2 regions of the Bacillus sp. J14TS2 genome follow, and region 2 is predicted to be linked to the other one. Evidence: riboswitches for the same ligand, from Rfam matches in the RefSeq annotation. Region 2 holds a riboswitch; the other holds the start of a gene.

Region 1 (7,589 bases), on a different contig from region 2:
CTTCATAGGTCAGGGTTATTTGACCTCGAGGGGCTAGGCGCTGGAGCTAGACGACAAAACTCAAAATTACAACTTATCCACAAGCCAAGAATTTTATAGTTTCCTTAACAGAGAAAAAGGTTTGCCCAAATTTTGGACAAACCCCAGCCATTCCCTATTATGAGAGTAGTGCTTGGCATTCTTCCGCACATTTTAAACAAGCCGCTGCACACTTTTGACAATGATCATGGTTATGTTGTTTACATTCATTGCCACAGTCTTTACAAATGGTTATACAAAGGGTCGCAAGTTCAGCTACATAAGGTGTCCCTCTCGTAATGGCTTGCTCAAAATAAGCACAAATATCGGCACATTCCCTGTCTAATCGAATGCATTCAACCATCATTTGCAAATCATCCTCTTTTAAACATGCCTGATAACAATTATTACATGCGAGAACACATTCATTTAAGGCGGTTAATGCGGACTGGTACTCCTGAATCTGATTCATTTGGTCCCTCCTCCTTTGTTTACTAATACTTCTATCCTTATTAGTCTTGATAAAACCCTTTTTCTTATTCTTTCTTAAAAAGGATGTTCAGAAAGGAAGGGCCAAAGGCTAAATTCGCGGCGGCAATTGTCATATCTGCACTAGCATATCCTGTGCGGCAAAAATCCCCATTGATTTAAGTTTCACTTTATACGCGAAATGCTTTAAGTTGTTCATTGATTTCTCTCGTTTGCGGATAAATCTCTTGATAGATGGCAAATAACTTTTTATATTTCTCTACATTTTCTTGGTTTGGTAGAACTTTCTTCTCTACCTTTAGAAATGTATCAGCACAATCTTTTAGCGATTCAAACCATTTACATCCATAGGCGGCTATCATAGCAGCCCCCATGCCTGGCCCTTGCTCACTCGTTAATTTTACAATTTTTGCGTTAAAGATATCTGCTTGAATTTGCAGCCATTCATCACTTTTAGCACCTCCGCCAATCGAGATAATTGTATCAATCTGTTTACCATTTTTTCTGAAGATATCGATTGACTCATTCAATGAAAAAGTAATGCCTTCTAATACAGCACGAACAAAATCCTTTCGCTGATGAGAACCGTCCATTCCAATAAAACTGCCCCGGATCGCAGCGTCTCCATAAGGTGTTCTCTCTCCTACTATATATGGGGTAAAGAGCAAGCCCTTCGATCCTGCCGGAACCGTATGAAGATCTGCTAGCAAATCATCAAATGATATTGTTGGAGCAAATACGTCTTTGAACCAGCTTAAGCTGTATCCAGCTGCTAATGTGACGCCCATCGTATAATAGGCGTTAGGGGCGCCGTGGTTAAAATAATGAACCTTCCCTTGGAAATCTTTCTTTTCACTTTCTTCATAAGACAACACAACACCAGAGGTACCGATACTGCACAGTGTCTGACCGTCTTCAAGTATTCCCGCTCCGACTGCGCCACAAGCATTATCAGCTCCCCCCGCAAACACGCGAGTGGCAGAGGATAAGCCTGTTGCCTTTGCCATTTCCGCTTGTATAGTCCCCACTTCGCCAGAAGCTTCTATCAATGGCGGGCAAAGTGCTGGATCTATTCCAACTAAGTCACATATTTCCTCGCTCCACGCTTTCTCCCTTATATTCAACAAAAGCGTTCCAGCAGCATCTGAGTAATCCATATGAATGTGCCCAGTTAATTTATATCGTACATAATCCTTTGGAAGTACGAAGGTTGTCGCCTTCGCAAATATATCCGGTTCATGTTTCTTCACCCATAATATTTTAGGTAATGTAAAACCTTCTAAAGCGGGGTTTTTTGTAATTGCAAGCAGACGGTCTTTGCCTACTTGTTCATAAATTTGCTGGCATTCAGCTGTTGTTCGCGTATCGTTCCAGAGGATTGCAGGACGCAAAACCTCATTGTTTTCATCTAGCAATACAAGTCCATGCATTTGACCAGAGAAGCTAATCCCTTCAATCTCTTCTATATCGCCAGTAAACTTCTGCAAGAGATCAGACAATCCCTTGATTGTCTGATCAACCCAATCCTCTGGATATTGCTCACTATAGCCTGTTTTTTCTTGATAAAGTGGATAAGTCTTGGAAACCTCTTCCACCACTTCACCCATTTGGTCCACTAATAAAATTTTCACAGCACTTGTGCCTAAATCAACACCGATCACATATTTCATCGTGTCACCTTCATTCCTCTATTACGTTTACTCGCCAGCAAATGCAGTTAATAAATATTGATTAATCGTTGCTTTAATTTTTTCTAGACGTCCTGATTGATGCTGAATGTCCTTTAGTCCTAATGCATATTCTTCAAGTTGATGGAAATCAGTTTTTCCTTGAACGATATCAAGGCCAATTCCCTCCTTAAAACTGCTGTAGCGCTCTTCAATCACGTGATCAAGCACCTTATCATCGACTAATTTTTGTGCGACTTTAAGTCCGACAGCAAAACCGTCCATCCCGGCAATATGGGCGTGGAATAAATCCTCCGGTTCGAAGGAACCACGTCGAACCTTTGCATCAAAGTTTAAACCACCCTTGCCTAGACCGTCATTTTTAATAATTTCGTACATAGCGAGAGTTGTAGAATAAAGATCAGTCGGAAACTCATCTGTATCCCATCCTAGTAACGGATGGCCTTGGTTTGCGTCTACTGAACCTAGCATTCCATGGATCCGCGCATAATGTAATTCGTGCTCAAACGTATGACCCGCAAGTGTCGCATGGTTCGCTTCAATATTAAATTTAAAATCGTTTTGGAGACCATAATTTTGTAAAAACGCATAGCCGCTTGCCACATCAAAATCATACTGGTGTGTAGTTGGTTCTTTTGGTTTTGGTTCGATAAGGAATTGACCGTTAAAACCAATTTCTTTTGCATAGTCTACAGCCATATGGAAGAATCGACCAAGATTATCCAGTTCAAGCTTCATATCTGTATTAAGAAGCGTTTCGTATCCCTCACGTCCTCCCCAGAACACATAGTTCTCTGCCCCTAACTCTTGGGCAATTTCTAACCCTTTCTTCACCTTTGCTGCAGAGTAGGCAAATACATCCGCATGATTAGAAGAAGCAGCACCATGAATAAAGCGTGGATGTGTGAAATTATTAGCTGTATTCCAAAGCAATTTTGTTTTACTATCTTTCATATAATCTTTCATCATGGAAACGATTGTATCTAAATTTTGGTACGTTTCTTTCAAGCTATTTCCTTCAGGAGCTATATCTACATCATGGAAACAAAAATAAGGAACATTTAATTTTTCAAAGAACTCAAAGGCAGCTTCAAGACGAGCTTTGGCAAGATCCATTCCATCATATTGATCCCAAGGTCTTTGCATCGTCCCCACTCCAAATGGATCTGAACCATCTGCCACAAATGTATGCCAATAAGCTACTCCAAATCGCAAGTATTCCTCCATCGTTTTACCTGCAACGACTTCTTTTGGGTTATAAAATTTAAATGCGTATGGGTTCGTTGATTTCGGTCCTTCATAATTAATTTTACCAATGTTATTAAAATAGCTCATATTGAAACCTCCTTGAAATTTAAGTATCATGTAAATGTTTGCAATTGCATTATAACAATCATTCAGAAGTTTGTCTATCGGATAAACTAAGTGTATACTAATGATGATTAAAATCGAAAGAGTTGAAAAGTATGAAGAGTGAAAAGACTTGGAACCAACATGTCGTCAAAAAGGAAAATAAATTTTTAGTCTTTAAAACGATTATCCAATCCTCGCCTATTTCAAGAGCGGAAATTGCGACAAAAACTGGACTTAATAAAGGAACGGTTTCTTCCCTTGTCCACGAGTTAATAGAAGAAGAGTTTATTTATGAATCAGGCCCAGGTGAATCAAGTGGTGGGAGAAGACCCGTTATGCTTCTTTTTAACAAAAGCGCTGGCTATTCCATTGGAATAAACATTGGCGTGAATTATTTACTTGGTGTTTTAACTGATTTAACTGGGCATATCCATATAGAAAAACAGATAAAAATACATTCCCAATCATTTGAAGTATGGAAAGAGAAACTTTTTGCAATGATACGAGATTTAATCCATTCCACACCAAAAAGTCCTTATAGTATAATTGGCATAGGAGTAGGTGTCCCAGGAACAGTTAATAAATCTGGAAAAATATTACTTGCTCCTAACCTTTCCTGGAAAAATATTGAACTCCAATCCATATTGGAAGAAGAATTCAAGATCCCGACGATTATCGAAAATGAAGCGAACGCTGGTGCATATGGAGAGAAAAAGTATGGTGTTGGCAAAGATTCAAAACATTTGATTTATGTAAGTGTTGGCATCGGTATTGGAGTAGGAATGATCTTAAATGGCCAGTTATATAAAGGCAATAAAGGATTTTCTGGAGAACTTGGTCATATGTCGATTAATGTAAACGGAGATCTTTGTCGCTGTGGAAATAAAGGCTGTTGGGAACTATATGCCTCAGAACAGGCGCTTATTCAACAAGCAAAAAAATCAAATCTCCTTCCAGCTAACCAGACTGATCTTTCACTTGAATATATAGTAGAGCTTGCTGAAAGTGGTAATGAACATGCTATCAATTTATTTCATGAAATCGGGGAATATCTGGGGGTAGGTATAAATAATATCATTAATATTTTTAATCCTCAGGAGATAGTCATCGGAAACCGAATGGCTAGTACAAAAAAGTGGATTCAACCATCATTAGAAAAACAATTAGCTAACCGTATTCAATTCTTTCAAAAACATGATTTGCAAATTAAGTTCTCGAAGCTTTCCTCATATTCTGCCGCATTGGGAGCCGCAGCCTTTTCAACAGAAAACTTTTTAAAAGCGAAGAACAAGTAAAGATTAGAGCCTACGGAAAGCGAATGGTATCATCATAAAGACCCTTTCTACATGAAACATCCAAAAGCCAGTTCTATGACTTTTGGATGTTTCTTGCTTTTTTTGAAATTTTTTCTATGAACAACGGCAACTTTTTGGATATAATGATGTTTATGGCAATCAAATTAATTGCCAAATATTGTAGAAAAATGGCATGATTACCTTTGGACAATTTTAAGCATAGTAATGGTTGCTATTCAGAATCAATCATGGTAATATCATTAAAGATACTACATTTTGTGTTTCAACAGCAAACATCATACTATATATTGATTTCAACAAATAAAGGCGCCTGTTAAGGCTTTAAAAGGGAATCCGGTGGAATTCCGGAACTGTCCCCGCAATTGTAAATGCGAACGAACGGACTCGCCACTGGTTCGACAAAACTCGAACTGGGAAGGCCCCAGTAGGATGAAGCATAAGTCAGGAGACCTACCTTTATTTGTCGGAGTTTCATTTCTTCGGGGAACAAGAAGGTGAAGCGATAGTGAATATATGCCTTTCTTTCCTATCGTTTAATTCGCCTTTTTCTATGGCGATTTTTTTTATTTACTTCACCCTGTCCATAAGTTTTGCGTAGAATGCTACAAGAATATTTTACTCTTACACAGGTGTGCTACACACCTCCCCAAAGATAGTTGAGTTTTTCTGATTTTATTCTATTGATAGAAAGGTGATTATCATTGACTACAATTATTTCAAAACAAGAAGAAACACATCCTACCCACTTTAACCAGGAGCGAATCCAAGCATACATTCAAAAAGTTACTTCTATTCAATCCCAGGAATACATCGATAAAGTAATCCGAGCTATTGAAGCAAAAGCGCAAATTAGCACCGATGAGGTCACTTCCATCTTAATTAATGCCGCATTAGAAAATGTGGATGAAGTCAATACTGAATGGAGTTTCGAAGCAGCGAAAATCTATTTACACAAACTCTATAGACAAGCGAGCTCTCATCGAGGATATGATCAGGAACAGAGATATGGTAATTTCTATTCCTTATTAAAACAGTTAACCGATGAGGGTATTTACACACCACAGCTTCTAGAAAAATATGAAAAGGCAGAAATTGAACACATTTCCACTTTATTGGACCCTGAAAAAGATTTATTATTTGATTACATCGGTTTACACACGCTAGCAACGCGATATTTAGCAACAGATCATCAAAAAAATACATATGAGCTACCACAAGAGCGTTGGTTAGTGATCTCCATGCATTTAATGAAAGATGAGCCAAGAGAGAAGCGATTTGCACTGATCACAGAAGCTTACTGGGCTTTATCTAATCTCTACATGACTGTAGCAACCCCCACACTCGCAAATGCTGGACTTGCTCATGGCCAATTATCTAGTTGCTTTATTGATACAGTCGAAGACTCTCTTATTGGCATATACAATAGCAATACAGATGTCGCTCGTCTTTCGAAAGATGGCGGTGGTATTGGGGTCTATATGGGAAAAGTTAGAAGTCGAGGCTCATCCATAAAAGGCTTTAAAGGAGCATCCTCTGGTGTACTGCCATGGATTAAACAGTTAAACAATACAGCCGTTAGCGTGGACCAACTTGGTCGTAGAAAAGGTGCTATTGCCGTCTATTTAGATGTATGGCATGCTGATATTTTGTCATTTTTGGATTTAAAATTAAATAATGGTGATGAAAGACAACGAGCACATGATATTTTTACCGGTGTATGTCTACCTGATCTATTTATGGAGAAAGTAGAGAATCGTGAAGATTGGTTCTTGTTTGATCCGCATGAGGTGCGAAATCTATTAGGCTTTTCTCTCGAAGATTATTATGATGAACAAAGAGGAAATGGCAGCTTTCGAGAAAAGTATGAGGAATGTGTCCAACATCCACAACTAAAGAAAACGAAAATTCCTGCTATTCAAATCATGGTACGTATCATGAAATCTCAACTCGAAACAGGCACACCTTTTATGTTTTATCGCGATGAAGTGAATCGAAAAAATCCAAATAAACATGCTGGAATGGTCTATTCAAGTAATCTATGTACAGAAATCATGCAAAATATGTCTCCTACTCTTCAATCAGAAGAAATTGTAGAAGACGGAACTATTATCACGTATAAAAAACCAGGGGATTTTGTCGTATGTAATCTTTCCTCTATTAATCTTGGCAGAACGGTTCAGTTGGATGATGATGAGCAAGAAGTTTTACAGCGTCTCATTCCTATTCAGGTTCGGATGCTGGATAATGTCATTGATCTTAACACGATTGATGTTAAGCAAGCGATGATCACCAATAAAAAATATCGCGCGATTGGGTTAGGAACGTTTGGCTGGCATCATATCTTGGCTCTGAAAAACTTGAAGTGGGAATCCAAAGAAGCCGTTGAATTTGCCGATCAATTATATGAACGTATTTCAAAGTTGACCATTCAAGCGAGCATTGATTTGGCAAAAGAAAAAGGCGCCTATCCAATGTTTGCGGGAAGTGACTGGCAAACTGGCCAGTATTTTCAACAGCGAGGCTATGAAAATGATGAAGAATGGCGTTCCATTATGGATGAGGCCGCAACCTTCGGATTAAGAAATGGTTATTTAATGGCCGTTGCTCCAAACTCCAGTACTTCTGTTATTGCGGGTTCAACAGCCAGTATCGATCCAATTTTCAAACCTTTTTATTATGAAGAAAAGAAAGACTACAAATTACCATTCGTAGCACCTGACTTAAA
Region 2 (7,589 bases):
TGGTCGCTTCCATGACAGCAGGAGAAATATCCTGACTTCCCACCCAATATCTGCGTTCCCCATTATGACTCTCACCAAAAACTGTTTCGTCTGAGGTATAATATAAGGTTGATTGCGGAATTGTTAACGGTGGCGGCCCAAGGATTTTAAGATAAATAATAAAGGATATCCCCATAATTAAAATAAGGCCGACCATCAATAATACAATATAAGATAGCAACCGAATATTTCTCCACTTTTTCCGCATTTTTATTTCTGCTTCCATGAACCCACCTCCTACATTCTAGCAATCTCCTATCAACCAGTATGAGGAAAGCTTCCCAGTTTTATTCATGGAAAATGGATTTTTTTTGCAAATTCCAATCTTGCTAGTAGAATGGACTTTCACTAAAATCTTTCTTATAATAGAAAAGTTACTAATTACATGGAAATCAGGATTACTTAGGGATGTTTTTTTACTAGCTAGTTTCGTACATAAAATGTATTAAAGGTTGTGCTTTTTTTGCTAATTGACACACAAACACCCATAAAGATTCACTTAACAACGAAAATTAAACTGGATCAAGACGAAGAAACGTATGAACTAACAGTTTTTGGCCGCCATTATCAAAAAGGTGATACGATTTATTTAAAATATGATGAAGTACAAGAGCAGGGGACGGTCCATACTGTTGTAAAAATCACCAAGAATGAAGCATTCATTTTACGAACAGGCCTACTTAAAATGCGTTTGAATTTTAAATTGAATGAAGAAAAAAGAGGCTCACATGAAAGTGAGCTAGGTACCTTGTTTTTAACAACAAATACAAAACAATTGACACATCATGAGACAAATGATCATTGTGACGGTCAGTTACATTTGGCTTATGAGCTTTCAATGCAAAATACGTTAGCCGGTTTTTACGAGATGAAGATTGTCTATGAGGAGGACGAAGTAAACAAATGAATATCGTAGAACAGATGCAAGAGAATTTAAAAAGCGAGATTCGGGCAGCTATCTTAAAGGCAGGACTTGCCGAAGCGGAGCAACTGCCAGAAGTGATGATTGAAGCCCCGAAAGATCAAGCACATGGGGATTATTCAACAAATATGGCGATGCAATTAGCAAGAATTGCGAAAAAAGCGCCAAGAATGATTGCCGAAGAGATTTCAGCTCATTTCGACCGCTCAAAGGCTTCGATTGAAAAAGTAGAAATTGCCGGTCCAGGATTTATTAATTTTTATATGGATAATCGCTACTTAACGGACATTGTGCCGCTTATCCTTAAGCAAAAGGATGAATATGGATCCTCTAGTGCTGGGGGGGGGCAGAGTGTTCAAGTGGAGTTTGTCTCTGCTAACCCAACTGGGGATTTACATCTTGGTCATGCACGCGGAGCGGCAGTAGGCGATGCTTTATGTAATATTTTTGATAAAGCTGGTTATCAAGTGACACGAGAATATTATATTAATGATGCTGGGAATCAAATTAATAACTTAGCTTATTCTGTGGAAGCTCGTTATTTTCAAGCTTTAGGACTGGAAAAGGATATGCCAGAGGATGGTTATCATGGAAAAGATATTATTGAGCTTGGACAAAAGCTAGCAGCAGAAAAAGGGCAGCAATATGTGCAAATGGATGAGCAGGAACGATTTGATATTTTTCGTCAGTATGGATTGGACTATGAACTTGCGAAATTGAAGAAGGATCTAGAAGATTTTCGAGTAACTTTTGATGTGTGGTACTCGGAAACCTCTTTATACGAAAACGGGAAGATTCTCCCTGCTTTAGAAAAGTTAAAGGAAAAAGGCTATATATATGAAAAGGACGGGGCCACTTGGTTCCAATCGACTGCCTTTGGTGATGATAAGGATCGGGTATTGATTAAAAAAGATGGTAGTTACACGTATCTGATGCCAGATATTGCATACCACTTAGATAAGCTAGCTCGTGGATATGAGCAACTGATCAATATTTGGGGAGCTGACCATCATGGTTATATTCCGCGAATGAAGGCAGCGATTGAAGCATTAGGATATGAACCGGGTCGACTTGAAGTAGAAATCATTCAACTTGTACAGTTATATAAAGACGGCGAAAAAATGAAGATGAGTAAACGGACAGGGAAGGCCGTCACAATGCGTGATCTTGTTGAGGAAGTAGGCCTAGATGCCACTCGCTATTTCTTTACAATGAGAAGTGCGGACACCCACCTTGATTTTGATCTCGATTTAGCAGTCGCTGAATCGAATGAGAATCCTGTTTATTATGCCCAATATGCACATGCTCGCATTTGCAGTATTCTTCGCGCTGCCGATGAGCAGGGTTTTACCTTTGATGAAGATACACCGGTTGATATTCTTGTTAGTGAAAAGGCGATTCACTTATTAAAGCAGCTTGGGGAGTTTCCACAAATTATTGCCGATGCTGCTGAGAAGAGAATACCACATCGAATTACGCATTATATTTATGAGTTAGCCTCTGTTTTCCATAGTTTCTATAATGCTGAAAAGGTGTTAAATAAGGAAAACAAAGAAGAAACAGCGGCAAGATTAGCCCTTGTGAAGGCTGTGCAGCTTACACTGAAAAATGCTTTAGCACTGATTGGTGTTTCAGCACCAGAAAAAATGTAATAAGAAAAGCGGAAGGCGACTGTTTAGCTGCGTACAAACTTTCATAGTAAGGTTGAACAGCTAAAGACGCGCCGTCCTGGCGCAACGCTGTTCTGACCTACATCCTGTAGCCCTGAGATAAAGGAAACACCATGAGCTTGAAAAGCGAATGGATGTTGAATTATCGTAGGAAGGCACCGAAAGTTTGCTAGCAGCTAGGAGCCGAAGCTGGACAATGAAAAGCGGAAGGCAGTTATTCAGGGGGGGACAAGCAAATATACTGGACTCGCCTCCTACCAACTAAATACTAGCCAGTTTACTGTTCATTCTTCTTCGATAAGTAGAAGCCCAGACAAGCACTTGTCTGGGCTTTAAAAATGTGTCTCCATTTATATCGAGGTTGGGACAAAAGTGTTTTCATCAAAGGAAAAAACGAACTAGTATGGTGTATATCCTCGCTTCGGAAATATCCTTCGCTAAGGAAATACATTGTTCGTTGGAGCTTAACGTTTAGTTATGCCCGAGCCGGCATTTACATCAGTCCTTTCACTAGCCAACCAATCCCTTCCTTTACGCGAACGAACCAGCCTACTTGATTGAGTCCATGAAGGGAGAGCGCCTCTGATTGCTGAATATCTTGTTCAAATGTATCCTTTGCGTGTGCGATGAAAGGTTTATCGTAAATGAAGCAGGTCATCTCACTATTTAGAAAAAAACTGCGATTATCAAAGTTGGCTGTACCAATGCTACATAATTGCTCATCAATAATCATAATTTTCGCATGATAAAATCCTTTTTGGAATTGATAAACAGCACCACCTAGGGCTAAGAGCTGGCGTAAATAACAAAAAGAGGCCTCTTTTACGATCGGGTGATCAGCTGTATTGGGAACAAGAACTTTTATCTGTACCCCTCTCATCAACGCTTTATTTAATTCAGTCAGAAGATCTTTAGGAGGAACAAAATAAGGTGTGCCGATTGAAATGGAGTGCTCCGCCTGTCTAATCAGTGAGCGCCATTTCTCATCCATTTTTATCCCTTCAGTAGGAAAGATTTGATATTTCATTTTTCCATTCGCTGTAGGATTATTAGAAACATGGGGGAGTGGTTGTCCAGTCGCTTTTTGCCAGTCAAAATGAAACTCTTGCTGCAAGTCCTTAATCCCCTTACCTTCTATCCGAATATGATAATCACGCCAAGGTGATAGTCCTGGTTTCTGATCAATGTACTCCATTCCGACATTATAACCACCTAAATAACCAACCGCCCCATCAATAATCGTTACTTTTCGATGATTACGTTGTTGAAGTGAATACAAAGGAAACAGCCAGTTAGGTCGATGACAGAAGGCGACTTCTATCCCATGTTGTTTGGCCTCTTTGATCCAGCTTCTAGGGACCTTCCAACTGCCAAGACAATCTAAAAGAACTTGTACTCTAATCCCTTTATCAGCTTGTTTCTTTAATATATTAAAAAAAGTTTGGCTTAATGAGTCATCTTTCACAATATAAAATTGCACTTGAATGGTGGATTTGGCCTTTTTTAAATCGGCAAAATAAGTAAGAAATAAATTTGTTCCAGTGGTAATCAGCTGTATCCGGCCATGTCGGATGGGGTATTGCCTTATCTCGATCTGATTAAGAAAATGGCGTCTGCCTAAATAATAATTGATAAAGGCTAGGCCTATGAGAATAATAATAATGAAAATGCCTATCATTACAAAACCCATCGTATATCCCCCTTCGATTTCTTAATTTCCCCCTTTATGGTAAAAAGATGTTCGTTTTTTAAAAAAGATGTATAATGAATGGGGTAGAAAATTACATATTTAGTATCGGTGTCGAAAATAAGCCTTGTGTGCTCGTGCGTTACTGAACAACCGCCTTGCGCTTTTCTTATTTTCGACTTAATAGGGAAGTTGGTGTGATTCCAACGCGGTCCCGCCACTGTAAATGGGAGCTGCTACAAAGTCCACTGTGCATATTCGCATGGGAAGGGGTAGTAAGTGATGATCATAAGCCAGGAGACCTGCCGATGCTATTTGTCAATCAACCTACGCGGATGGGGAGAGAGGAAGTAGCGAAAAAATTTTGCTCTCTGCATAACTCAAAGCATCTCCAGTAGGCGATGTTTTTTATTATTTTATATGGGGGAAATTTAGATGAGAAAATGGAATATCAATTTTATAGCTATTATTTTGCTACTATTTACGTTACTAACCGGCTGCGGAACGAATGCAGAACCAAATACAAAAAATTCAGAAGGAAATAAGGAGCAAGTAACAGAGGAGCAGACGACAGAAGAAGCTGCTTATCCAGTGACGATTATAGATGCAACAGGGAAAGATGTGGAGATCAAAGAGGAGCCGGAACGGATTGTTTCCTTAATGCCAAGTAATACGGAGATCGTATTTTCATTAGACAAAGGAAATGACGTGGTCGGTGCGTCTACCGAATATGATAATTATCCTGAAGAAGTGAATGAGATCGAAAAAGTGGCCGCTAATTTTGAATTAAATGTTGAGAAGGTACTTTCCTTGGAACCAGACCTTGTACTTGCTCATGGTACCAACCTTGCAACATGGGAAAGTGGACTCAAGCAAATAGAAGATAGTGGGGTCACAGTATTGGTGATCGAGGACGCACAAAGTTTTGAATCAGTCTATGAAACGATTGAAACGATTGGTCAGGCGCTTGGAAAATCAGATAAGGCGAGCGAGCTTATTGAGAATATGCAAGCACAGTTAGCAGAGATTACAGAGAAGTCGGCAGAGATTGCTGATGATCAGAAAAAAGCAGTCTTCGTTGAACTTCAACCAGCACCAGAAATATTCACGACAGGTCAAGGTACATTCATGAATGAAATGTTAGAAAAAGTCGGTGCGATAAATACTGTGACAGAGGACGGGTATCCTACTTTAAACGAGGAAGCTGTCATTGAAAGTAATCCTGATGTGATCATTGTCAATTATAGTTATATTGAAAATGCAGTAGATCAGGTGTTACAGAGATCCGCTTGGAATGAGGTAACTGCGGTCAAAGAGGCACAAGTATATCAAGTGAACGAAGATCTTGTAAGTCGCTCAGGTCCGCGGATTATTGAAGGAGTAGAGGAGCTTGCTAAAACCATTTATCCAGAAATATACGGAGAATAAGTTAAGCATTTCATATTGCCTTGCGATCGTCTTTTTGGTGATTACATTATGTCTTGGTATAGGTGTCGGGACAGTACAAGTTTCTTTTAAGGAGATGATGGTTATTTTTAGCCATCATCTTCTTCCTCTTTCCATTCAAGCTGATCCTTTGCTTGATAATATTGTCACCAATATTCGTTTGCCGCGTGTCATGCTTGCCGGGTTGGTTGGAGCATCCCTTTCATTGGCAGGGGCTGCTTTTCAAGGATTACTGAGAAATCCGTTGGCCGACCCATATACTTTGGGGGTCTCTTCCGGTGCTTCGGTTGGAGCAGTCGTGGTGATTTTTTTTCAAATCAGTCTTCCATTTGTCGGTTTATTAACATTACCAATCGCCAGTATTGTTGCGGCCTTTATTACAATTTTTATTGTCTTATTTTTTGCTCGTAAAATTGAACCTGGAATGCGAGTAGAGACGATTATATTAACAGGCATTATCTTTAGTTCATTTTTGGGCGCCTTCCTCTCCTTGATTATTGCTTTATCTGGACAAGAATTAAGACAAATTATTGGCTGGTTGTTAGGGAGTGTCTCCATGCGCGGCTGGAGTTATGTTTGGATCATTCTTCCGTTTTTCCTTATTGGTGCTTGCTTATTGTTAGTAAATACCCGTGAACTAAATGCGATGTCGTTTGGTGAGGAGCAAGCGCAGCATCTAGGAGTCAATGTGGAAAAGCGCAAAATGCTTGTTTTATTTGCCGGCTCTCTACTGACTGGAGCGGCCGTCGCTGTTTCGGGCACCATTGGCTTTGTTGGTTTAGTTATCCCGCATGTAACAAGATTATTATGGGGGCCTGATCATAAACATTTATTGCCGTTATCCATGTTTATCGGGGCCGGCTTTTTAATTCTAGCTGACTTAATCGCTCGGACGATTATCCAACCAGCGGAGCTTCCGATCGGAGTCATTACAGCCATTTTTGGAGCACCTGTTTTTGCCATGGTTTTGATGAGACGAAAAAGAGAAAGTAGAGGATAAAATGCTGAAAATTGATCATATTTCGGGTGGATATCCTGGCCATCAAGTATTAGCTGATCTTTCCTTTGCAGTAGAAAAAGGGGAGATCTTTGGTATCCTCGGGCCGAATGGGAGTGGGAAAACAACTTTATTGAGAATGATCAGTGGCTTGCTGCATCCAAAAGAGGGAGAGATCCTTCTTCAGGATAGATCGCTTAAAAGCTTTACCGCGAAAGAGCTGGCGAAAAAAATGGCTGTGTTGCCGCAAATTCATTCTGAAGTTTTTGCATATACCGTAAGAGAGACGGTTTCATTGGGGCGCTATGCTCATCAAAAGGGATTATTTCATGCGACTGACCGAAAAGAGGATAAACGAATGATTGAGGAAGCAATGAAGGCGACCGGCGTTTACTCTTTTCAGCATAAATTATTGCAGTCGCTCTCAGGTGGCGAACGGCAACGTGTTTTCCTTGCACAAGCTCTAGCACAGAATCCGGAAATTTTACTACTAGACGAGCCAACAAATCATTTGGACTTAGCCTTCCAAAAAGAACTATTGGATCAATTGAAAAAATGGGTAATTGAAAGAGGGCTGACTGTTCTTTCTATTTTTCATGATTTGAATATTGCAAGTCTTTATTGTGATCGTGTACTTCTAATGGATAAAGGGAACGTTCATGCTGTCGGGAATGTAGAAGAGGTCATTCAAAAAACGTCGGTTCAGAAGGTCTATCAAACAGAGGTAGAAGTACAGACCCATCCCATAATCCCAAAGCCACAAATCGTTTTGCTTCCAAATGAATGGCGGAGCGAAAACGACGCGCTCATCAATGAAAAATGTGTGCA

Evidence for each region. A riboswitch is a leader RNA that binds a small molecule or an ion and turns the genes downstream of it on or off. The one in region 2 is predicted to bind cobalamin.
Region 1: linked by a shared signal. The riboswitch ahead of KI375_RS03095 (ribonucleoside-diphosphate reductase subunit alpha) and the one ahead of KI375_RS01320 (ABC transporter substrate-binding protein) in region 2 are both predicted to bind cobalamin.

The regions. Positions count from the first base shown of each region.
Region 1 covers NZ_BORE01000002.1:97,432-105,020, reverse strand. The annotation lists gene KI375_RS03115 (four-helix bundle copper-binding protein) at 158-490, opposite strand; gene xylB (xylulokinase) at 678-2,177, opposite strand; gene xylA (xylose isomerase) at 2,205-3,530, opposite strand; gene KI375_RS03100 (ROK family transcriptional regulator) at 3,662-4,843, shown strand; cobalamin riboswitch at 5,152-5,336, shown strand; gene KI375_RS03095 (ribonucleoside-diphosphate reductase subunit alpha) at 5,566-7,589, shown strand, end outside.
Region 2 covers NZ_BORE01000001.1:321,063-328,651, reverse strand. The annotation lists gene KI375_RS01340 (transglycosylase domain-containing protein) at 1-265, opposite strand, end outside; gene KI375_RS01335 (YwiB family protein) at 503-946, shown strand; gene argS (arginine--tRNA ligase) at 943-2,613, shown strand; gene cls (cardiolipin synthase) at 3,125-4,321, opposite strand; cobalamin riboswitch at 4,461-4,642, shown strand; gene KI375_RS01320 (ABC transporter substrate-binding protein) at 4,754-5,746, shown strand; gene KI375_RS01315 (FecCD family ABC transporter permease) at 5,709-6,764, shown strand; gene KI375_RS01310 (ABC transporter ATP-binding protein) at 6,766-7,589, shown strand, end outside.